One region of the Arthrobacter sp. WCS2018Hpa-7 genome, then DNA from elsewhere that is predicted to be linked to it. Evidence: riboswitches for the same ligand, from Rfam matches in the RefSeq annotation. Region 1 holds a riboswitch; the other holds the start of a gene.
The links. Region 1 has a riboswitch for glycine ahead of gcvP (aminomethyl-transferring glycine dehydrogenase). Riboswitches for the same ligand answer to the same signal wherever they lie in the genome.

Region 1 (4,300 bases):
TTCCCCCCGACGCCCACGGGCAGGTGGCGCTTGCCGAGGCGTTGATGGACAGTGGTGCCAGCGCGTTGGCGATCGGCGAAAAGATGCACGCACCGCCGCTTGCGGACGAGTTCTTGGAGGCTTGCAACCGGCTCCCACTGCCCCTGATCAACATCCCGTATCCGCTGCCGTTCATCGCCATCGCCCGCTCGGTGGCCGAGTCCTCCTTGCTCGAAGAATCCCGTCGGCTGCGGCAGACGGCCCGCGTTTACGATCTCCTCCGCACCGCCGGAGCCTCCGAAGACCACTGGCAGAGCCTGGTCCAGCGGCTCGCCACCGAACTCGACGCGGACCTGTTCGTGGTGGACCGCCGATGCCTCCATCCCTGGCACCCCGATGGGCACGCACTCCCGGTGTTCCTCGCCGAAGAGTGGGCTCCGTTGTCCGGGCAGGTTGGCCTGGCGGGCAAGAACTTCCAGTGGCACCGTATCCGCGGCAGGCATGTGCTCACCATGGACATTCCCACCCACGCCAACGCGCTTCTGGTAGTGCTGCCCAACAGCGAACCGCACCCGGACGCCGTCGTACTTCTTCACGCCGCAACCGTGCTGGGACTGCAGCTTTCGCGCATCGTTTTGTCGCTGGAAAGCCGCCACCGGCTGGCCGGCGAGTTCCTGCTGCAAGCCATGGACGGACGCTTGGGCGCAGCGGAGATGGAGAGCCGGCTCGCAGCTTTTGAGGTTCCGCCCCAAGGTTTCCTGCTCGCCTCCATGACGGCGGGTGCCGGAGGCCGAACGGCGGCCGCCGCGGATAAAGCAACGGACGACGGCGGCAGGCTGGCTAGCGTGCACATCGAACTGTGGCGGCACGGGGTTGCGTCGGCGTCGTTGAAGCGGAACAACAGGCTTCACGTGGTGGTCCCCGCAGACGTGCCGGACAGCGTCCTGGTGCACTGTGCAGGGGAAGATGCGGCGATCGGAATCAGCGCGCCGGCTACCGTGGCAAACATCCAGCGTGCCCTGCAGGAGTCCCTGTGGGCGCTCGGTTCGGCCCGTGCGAACACGGTGGGGCTGGCCCGTTATGAGCAAGGCCCATCGTGGCTGGGGCTCACCAGTTTTGAGGAAGGAACCGCGCTGGTCAGGCGGCTGCTGGGCCCAATCTTCGACTACGAGCAGGGCCAGGAAGGCGATCTCATTCTGACGCTGAGGACCTATTTGGACTCACAGCGGTCGTGGCAAAAGACCGCGACGGCGTTGTTCGCGCACCGGCAAACCATCATCTATCGGATGCGGAAAATCGGCGAGCTGACGGGGCTGGACATGGGTGAAACGTCCACCGTGGCCCAGCTGTGGTTCGCCCTGCAGATCCACGAAGCGATGCATCAGTAGTCACACCTTGCTTGCGCTTTTTCAAAACAACCAGCTATGGTGTGAAGCGTGTCACTCATGGTGATGCAACGCTTTTGATCTGCGGCGGGAGAGTCCTGCCGGTACATCCAGTCAGGCGCCGTAGGAGCAAATCCTCCCCAGGAATCTCTCAGGCCCATGTACCGCCGCGGTTAGGCAACTCTGGAAAGCAGCCCGGGAAACCGGGTTCACCGACGGTGCAAGCAGGCAACCATTCCTGCGGAATCTCTCAGGTCCAATACAGAGCGGGGAGGAACCCCACATCATCGTGGCGCTCACTGGGCGCCTGAATCATGGAGTTCCTCTTGACTGTTCAATCAACCCCCACCGCCTTCGCGGACCGGCACATCGGCGCTCGCCGCCAGGCCGACGTTGACACCATGCTCAAGGCCATCGGCTACGACTCTGTCGACGGCCTGGTAGATGTCGCCGTCCCCGATTCCATTCGCCAGGAAACTGCCCTGAGGCTTTCGAGTGGAAACGACGCCCTCACCGAGGTGCAGGTCCTCGCCGAGCTCCGCAAGCTCGCTTCCAAGAACAAGACCGCTGTCCAGATGATCGGCCAGGGCTACTACGACACCGTGACGCCCCCGGTGATCCGCCGCAACATCCTGGAAGCTCCGGCTTGGTACACGGCCTACACGCCGTACCAGCCGGAAATTTCGCAGGGCCGCCTCGAAGCGCTGCTCAACTTCCAGACCATGGTGCAGGATCTTACCGGTCTTCCTGTAGCCAACGCCTCGTTGTTGGATGAAGCCACCGCCGTTGCCGAGGCTGTGCTGCTGATGCGCCGCGCCAACAAGTCCAAGATTGCCAAGGACGGCAAGACTGTCCTGGACGCTGATCTCCTCCCGCAGACCATCGCCATCGTGAAGGGCCGGGCCGAGGCGCTGGGCTTCGAAGTCCAGATCGCCGACCTTTCGGCTGGCCTTCCCGACGGTGACATCAACGGCATCGTCCTGCAGCAGCCCGGGGTTTCCGGCCGCGTGTTCGACCACTCCTCTGTGATTGCCGATGCCAAGGAACGCGGTGCGCTGGTCACCGTCGCCGCAGATTTGCTGGCGCTCACCCTCATCACGCCCCCGGGCGAACAAGGTGCGGACATCGCCGTCGGAACTGCGCAGCGCTTCGGTGTTCCGCTGTTCTTCGGCGGCCCGCACGCTGCCTACATGGCCGTCCGCGAAGGCATGGAGCGCACGCTTCCCGGCCGCATCGTGGGCGTCTCCAAGGACAACGCCGGCGTCCCCGCCTACCGCCTGGCACTCCAGACCCGCGAACAACACATCCGCCGCGAAAAGGCCACGTCCAACATCTGCACCGCGCAGGCGTTGCTCGCCATTGTTGCCTCGATGTACGCGGTGTACCACGGCCCCGAGGGCTTGAAATCGATCGCCGAAACCGTCCACGGCCACGCCCGTGTTTTGGCTTCGGCCCTGCAGAAGGCCGGCCGCGAACTCGTCTCCGAGTCCTTCTTCGACACCCTCACTGTCCGTGTCCCGGGCAAGGCTGACAAGGTCATCGCGGCCGCTGAAGCCCGCGGCATTAACCTGCGCCTCATCGATGCGGACACCGTTGGCGTTTCCGTTGATGAAACCACGACGCCGGAGGTCCTCTCCGCGGTGGCCGTCGCTTTCGGTGCCGGCCCGGTAGGGGACGCCTCCGGGTTCGAACTGCCCGCTGACGTGGTCCGAGTGAGTGATTTCCTGCAGCACCCGGTGTTCAACACGCACCGTTCCGAGACGCAGCTGTTGCGCTATATCCGCAAGCTGTCGGACCGGGACCTCGCACTGGATCGCACCATGATCCCGCTGGGTTCGTGCACCATGAAGCTGAATGCCACCGCTGAGATGGAGGCGATTTCCTGGCCGGAGTTCGCCTCCATCCACCCGTTCGCTCCGGACCACCAGACAGCGGGTTGGCGGGAGCTGATCGAGGACCTGGAAGCGGACCTCACCGAGATCACGGGCTATGACCAGGTTTCCATCCAGCCGAACGCGGGTTCCCAGGGCGAGCTCGCCGGACTGCTGGCTATCCGCGGTTACCACCTGTCCCGCGGTGACGAGCAGCGTACTGTCTGCCTGATCCCGGCGTCGGCCCACGGCACCAACGCGGCGTCTGCTGTGCTGGCGGGGATGAAGGTCGTTGTGGTGGCCACGGCTGCTGACGGCACCATTGATCACGCGGACCTTGCGGCGAAAATTGAGGCCCACCGCGATGTGTTGTCGGCCATCATGATCACCTACCCGTCCACGCACGGTGTCTACGACGCCGACGTCCGCGAGGTGTGCGATTCGATCCACGCCGCCGGTGGCCAGGTCTATGTTGACGGCGCCAACCTGAACGCGCTGGTTGGTCTGGCCCAGCCGGGCAAGTTCGGAGGCGACGTGTCCCACCTGAACCTGCACAAGACCTTCTGCATCCCGCACGGCGGCGGCGGACCCGGTGTTGGCCCTGTTGCTGCGAAAGCCCACCTGGCTCCGTTCATGCCGGGCGACGCGAACAAAGCGTCCCATGAGGAAGGCCACGGCGTTGCCATTTCCGCCTCACGCTACGGCTCCGCCGGTGTCCTGCCGATTTCCTGGGCCTACGTGAAACTCATGGGTGGGCAGGGCCTGACGGAAGCTACCAAGTCGGCGCTTCTTGCGGCCAACTATGTTGCCTCCCGCTTGGATGAGCACTTCCCCGTCCTCTACACGGGCGAAGGCGGACTTGTGGCTCACGAGTGCATCCTGGACCTTCGTGAGCTGACGGCCCGCACGGGTGTTACAGCCGAGGATGTTGCCAAGCGCCTGATCGACTTCGGCTTCCACGCCCCCACCCTGGCGTTCCCGGTGGCGGGCACGTTGATGGTGGAGCCGACGGAGTCCGAGGACCTGGCCGAGATCGACCGTTTCATCGAAGCCATGATCACTATC
Region 2 (4,300 bases), on a different contig from region 1:
TCGGGAATCAGGACCCGGCCAAAGGCGAGGAGCGGCAGGAGCAGGAAAGCTGCCACCAGGAAGACGGCACCCCACCAGAAGTGTTCCACCAGCCAGCCGCCGAAGATCGGGCCGAGCGCCGCGCCACCGGAGAAGCCGGCAGCCCAGACGGCGATCGCAAGCCGCCGGCGGTTGGGATCGGTGAAGATGTTCCGGATCAGGGACAGTGTCGAGGGCATCAGCATGGCGCCGAAGACACCAAGGCCCGCGCGTCCGGCAATCAGCCATTCAGCGGTCGGTGCGAATGCTGTAGCAGCCGAAACCGCTGCGAAGCCCGTGCTGCCGATCAGCAGCAGCCGCCGTCGTCCGATTCTGTCACCGAGGTTGCCCATGGAGACGAGCAGTGCGGCAAGGACCAGCGGATAGGCGTCAACAATCCAGAGCAGTTGAACGCCGCCCACGTCCAGGGAGCGGGCGATCTCGGGCAGGGCAAAGGTGAGCGCGGTGTTGTCGACGGCCACCAGCAGCACCGGGAACATCAGGAGTGCCAGTGCCGTCCAATCGCGCCACGGTGCTGCCTGGCCCACATCGGGACGAGCGGAACGGGGTGCTGGGGTTGAGGACGGCGAGTACATGTCACTTACTGTACCGTCCAGACGGTACAGTTTCAAATACAACCCGGCGAGCCTTTAGGGAATGATGGACACATGCCACGAAAACCAGTTGCCCGGGACGCCGTCCTGGATGCTTTCGAAGCCCTCCTCATCGAGGTGGGGGAGCGAGCCGCCACGCTCGACGCCGTTGCCAAGCGCGCCGGCGTATCCAAGGGTGGGCTGCTCTACCACTTCCCTAATAAGGAAGCGCTGATCACGGCCCTCCTTGAACGCCTGGACCTGCTGGCCGACGAGGATACGGAACTGATGAAGGCGTCGCCCGAGGGTTCCGCTGCCTACTTCATCCGCTCCTCGCTCTGGGCGGACACGCCCATGGACCGGGCTTTTGTGGCCGTCACCAGGTTGGCTGAAGTGGCCCATGAGGAAACGCGTCGCAGGTTTGCCGCCATTCAACAGCGATGGCTGGACGTGCTCGCCGAAGACGTCGGCCCGGAGGTCGCCAAGGCTGTGAGCTATATGGGTGACGGCCTGTATTTCAATGCCATTTTTGAAGGTGGGCAGGAGGGCGGCAATGCCGGGCGGGAGGCCGACGTCGAAATCCTGCTCGGGGTCCTCGAACGGCTGCGGAAGTAGCGGGCCGTCCATTTGCGGCGGCGCCCGTGACGTAGGACAATTAACCCTTGTGGCCTGCCCTGATCGGGGCCATACATAACTGAAAATGCCTTTGATCTGCGGCGGGAGAGTCCTGCAAGCACGTGATGCAGGCGCCGTAGGAGCAAACCCTCCCCAGGAATCTCTCAGGCCCACGCACCGCCGCGGCGAGGCAACTCTGGAAAGCAGCAGGCACTCAGCCCACCTCAGGGCGAAAGAGTGCTGTGCTCACCGACGGTGCAAGCGAGGTTGTTCACGCAACGCGCGGAAACTCTCAGGTCCAATACAGAGCGGGGAGGAACCCAGCCGCTGTGGCGTACCCAAACGCTGCCCAAGTAATGGAGTTCCTTCGTGACGGTTAGTTCTGCCTCCACCACCTTCGTCGATCGGCATATTGGCGCGCGCCGCCAGGCCGACATCGAGACCATGCTCAAGTCCGTCGGTTACGACACCGTTGATTCGCTGGTCGACACCGCCGTCCCGAACGACATCCGCCAGGACGTTGCCCTCACCCTGCAGAACGCGCTGAGCGAAGTTGAGGTTCTGGCCGAGCTGCGCAAGCTCGCCTCCAAGAACAAGACCGCCGTCCAGATGATCGGCCAGGGCTACTACGACACCGTGACGCCGCCGGTGATCCGCCGCAACATTCTTGAGTCCCCTGCCTGGTACACCGCCTACACTCCGTACCAGCCGGAAATCTCCCAGGGCCGTCTTGAGGCTCTCCTGAACTTCCAGACCATGGTCCAGGACCTGGTTGGCCTGCCGATCGCCAACGCTTCCTTGCTTGACGAAGCAACGGCCGTTGCCGAAGCCGTCCTCATGATGCGCCGCGCCAACAAGAACAAGACTGTCCAGGACGGCAAGACTGTCCTCGACTCCGACTGCCTCCCGCAGACGATCGCCATTGTGAAGGGCCGCGCTGAGGCGCTCGGTTTCGAGGTCGAGGTTGCTGACCTCTCGCTGGGTCTCCCTGAAGGTGCCATCAACGGCGTCGTGCTCCAGCAGCCCGGTGTTTCCGGCCGCGTCTTCGATCACTCTGCCGTCATTGCGGAAGCCAAGGAGCGTGGCGCGCTGGTTACCGTCGCTGCCGATCTCCTCTCCCTCACGCTCATCACCCCTCCGGGCGAGCAGGGCGCGGACATCGCCGTTGGCTCCGCGCAGCGCCTGGGCGTTCCGCTGTTCTTCGGCGGCCCGCACGCCGCCTACATGGCGGTCCAGAAGGGCCTGGAGCGTTCCATGCCCGGCCGTCTGGTGGGCGTTTCCAAGGACGACGCCGGTGTCCCCGCCTACCGCTTGGCGCTGCAGACCCGCGAGCAGCACATCCGCCGCGAGAAGGCCACGTCCAACATCTGTACTGCCCAGGCGTTGCTGGCCATCGTGGCCTCGATGTACGCCGTTTACCATGGCCCCGAGGGCCTCAAGGCAATCGCTGAAACCGCGCACGGCCACGCCCGTACCCTCGCAGCGTCGCTGAAGGCCGCCGGCGTCGAGGTCCTGCACGGATCCTTCTTCGACACCATCACTGTCCGCGTTCCCGGCAAGGCTGCCGAGATCGTCGCCGCCGCAGAGGCCAAGGGCATCAACCTGCGCGGCGTAGACGCTGACACGGTGGGTATCTCGGTTGATGAGACCACTACGTCCGAGGTTGTGGCTGACGTCGCGGCGGTCTTTGGTGCTTCCGTTTCCGAAGACGCTGAAGGCTTCGCGCTTGAGGGCTCTGTGGAGCGCACCAGCGACTTCATGCAGCACCCGGTGTTCAGCACGCACCGCTCAGAAACCCAGCTTCTCCGCTACATCCGAAAGCTCTCAGACCGCGACCTCGCGCTGGACCGCACCATGATCCCGCTGGGTTCCTGCACCATGAAGCTCAACGCCACAGCTGAAATGGAAGCCATTTCCTGGCCGGAGTTTGCGTCCATCCACCCGTTCGCCCCGGATTCCCAGACCGAGGGCTGGCGCGAGCTCATCACCGACCTTGAGTCGCAGCTGACCGAGATCACCGGCTACGACCAAGTCTCCATTCAGCCCAACGCTGGTTCCCAGGGCGAGCTCGCCGGACTGCTGGCCATCCGCGGTTACCACCTGTCCCGCGGCGACGAGCAGCGCAACGTATGCCTCATTCCCGCCTCCGCCCACGGCACCAACGCAGCCTCGGCAGTGCTGGCCGGCATGAAGGTAGTGGTTGTGGCCACGGCGCCCGACGGCACCATCGACCACGTTGACCTCAAGAACAAGATCGAAGCCCACCGGGATGCCCTCTCGGCCATCATGATCACGTACCCCTCCACCCACGGTGTCTACGACGCTGACGTCCGCGAAGTCTGCGACGCCATCCACGAAGCCGGCGGCCAGGTCTACATCGACGGTGCCAACCTTAACGCGCTCGTTGGCCTTGCACAGCCGGGCAAGTTCGGCGGTGACGTTTCACACCTGAACCTGCACAAGACCTTCTGCATCCCGCACGGCGGTGGCGGACCGGGCGTTGGTCCGGTTGCTGCCAAGGCGCACCTCGCACCGTTCATGCCGGGCGATGCGGCCTCCTGGACCGAAGGCAACGACGTCCCGATCTCCGCATCCCGATTCGGTTCCGCCGGTGTCCTGCCGATTTCCTGGGCCTACGTGAAGCTCATGGGTGGCCAGGGACTGACGGAAGCAACGAAGTCGGCCCTGCTGGCTGCGAACTACATCGCATCCCGCCTCAACGACCACTTCCCGGTCCTCTACACCGGCGAAGGTGGACTCGTGGCCCACGAGTGCATCCTGGACCTCCGCGAACTGACGGCCAAGACCGGCGTCACCGCTGAAGATGTGGCCAAGCGCCTCATCGACTTCGGCTTCCACGCACCCACCCTGGCTTTCCCGGTGGCGGGAACTCTGATGGTGGAGCCCACCGAGTCCGAGGACCTGGCCGAGATCGACCGTTTCATCGACGCCATGATCACCATCCGCAAGGAAATCGACCAAGTTGCCCACGGTGATTTCTCCGTGCAGGATTCCCCGCTTCGCCGCGCGCCCCACACGGCCGCCGCCGTCGTAACTTCTGATTGGGACCGCGC

Region 2: another riboswitch for glycine. It lies ahead of gcvP (aminomethyl-transferring glycine dehydrogenase); the one in region 1 lies ahead of gcvP (aminomethyl-transferring glycine dehydrogenase).

The regions. Positions count from the first base shown of each region.
Region 1 is NZ_JAVTJB010000004.1:4,496-8,795, reverse strand. Features, by position in the region: gene RQH14_RS05695 (PucR family transcriptional regulator) at 1-1,367, shown strand, start outside; glycine riboswitch at 1,443-1,541, shown strand; gene gcvP (aminomethyl-transferring glycine dehydrogenase) at 1,691-4,300, shown strand, end outside.
Region 2 is NZ_JAVTJB010000025.1:2,393-6,692, reverse strand. Features, by position in the region: gene RQH14_RS20075 (MFS transporter) at 1-614, opposite strand, end outside; gene RQH14_RS20070 (TetR/AcrR family transcriptional regulator) at 687-1,226, shown strand; glycine riboswitch at 1,319-1,416, shown strand; gene gcvP (aminomethyl-transferring glycine dehydrogenase) at 1,596-4,300, shown strand, end outside.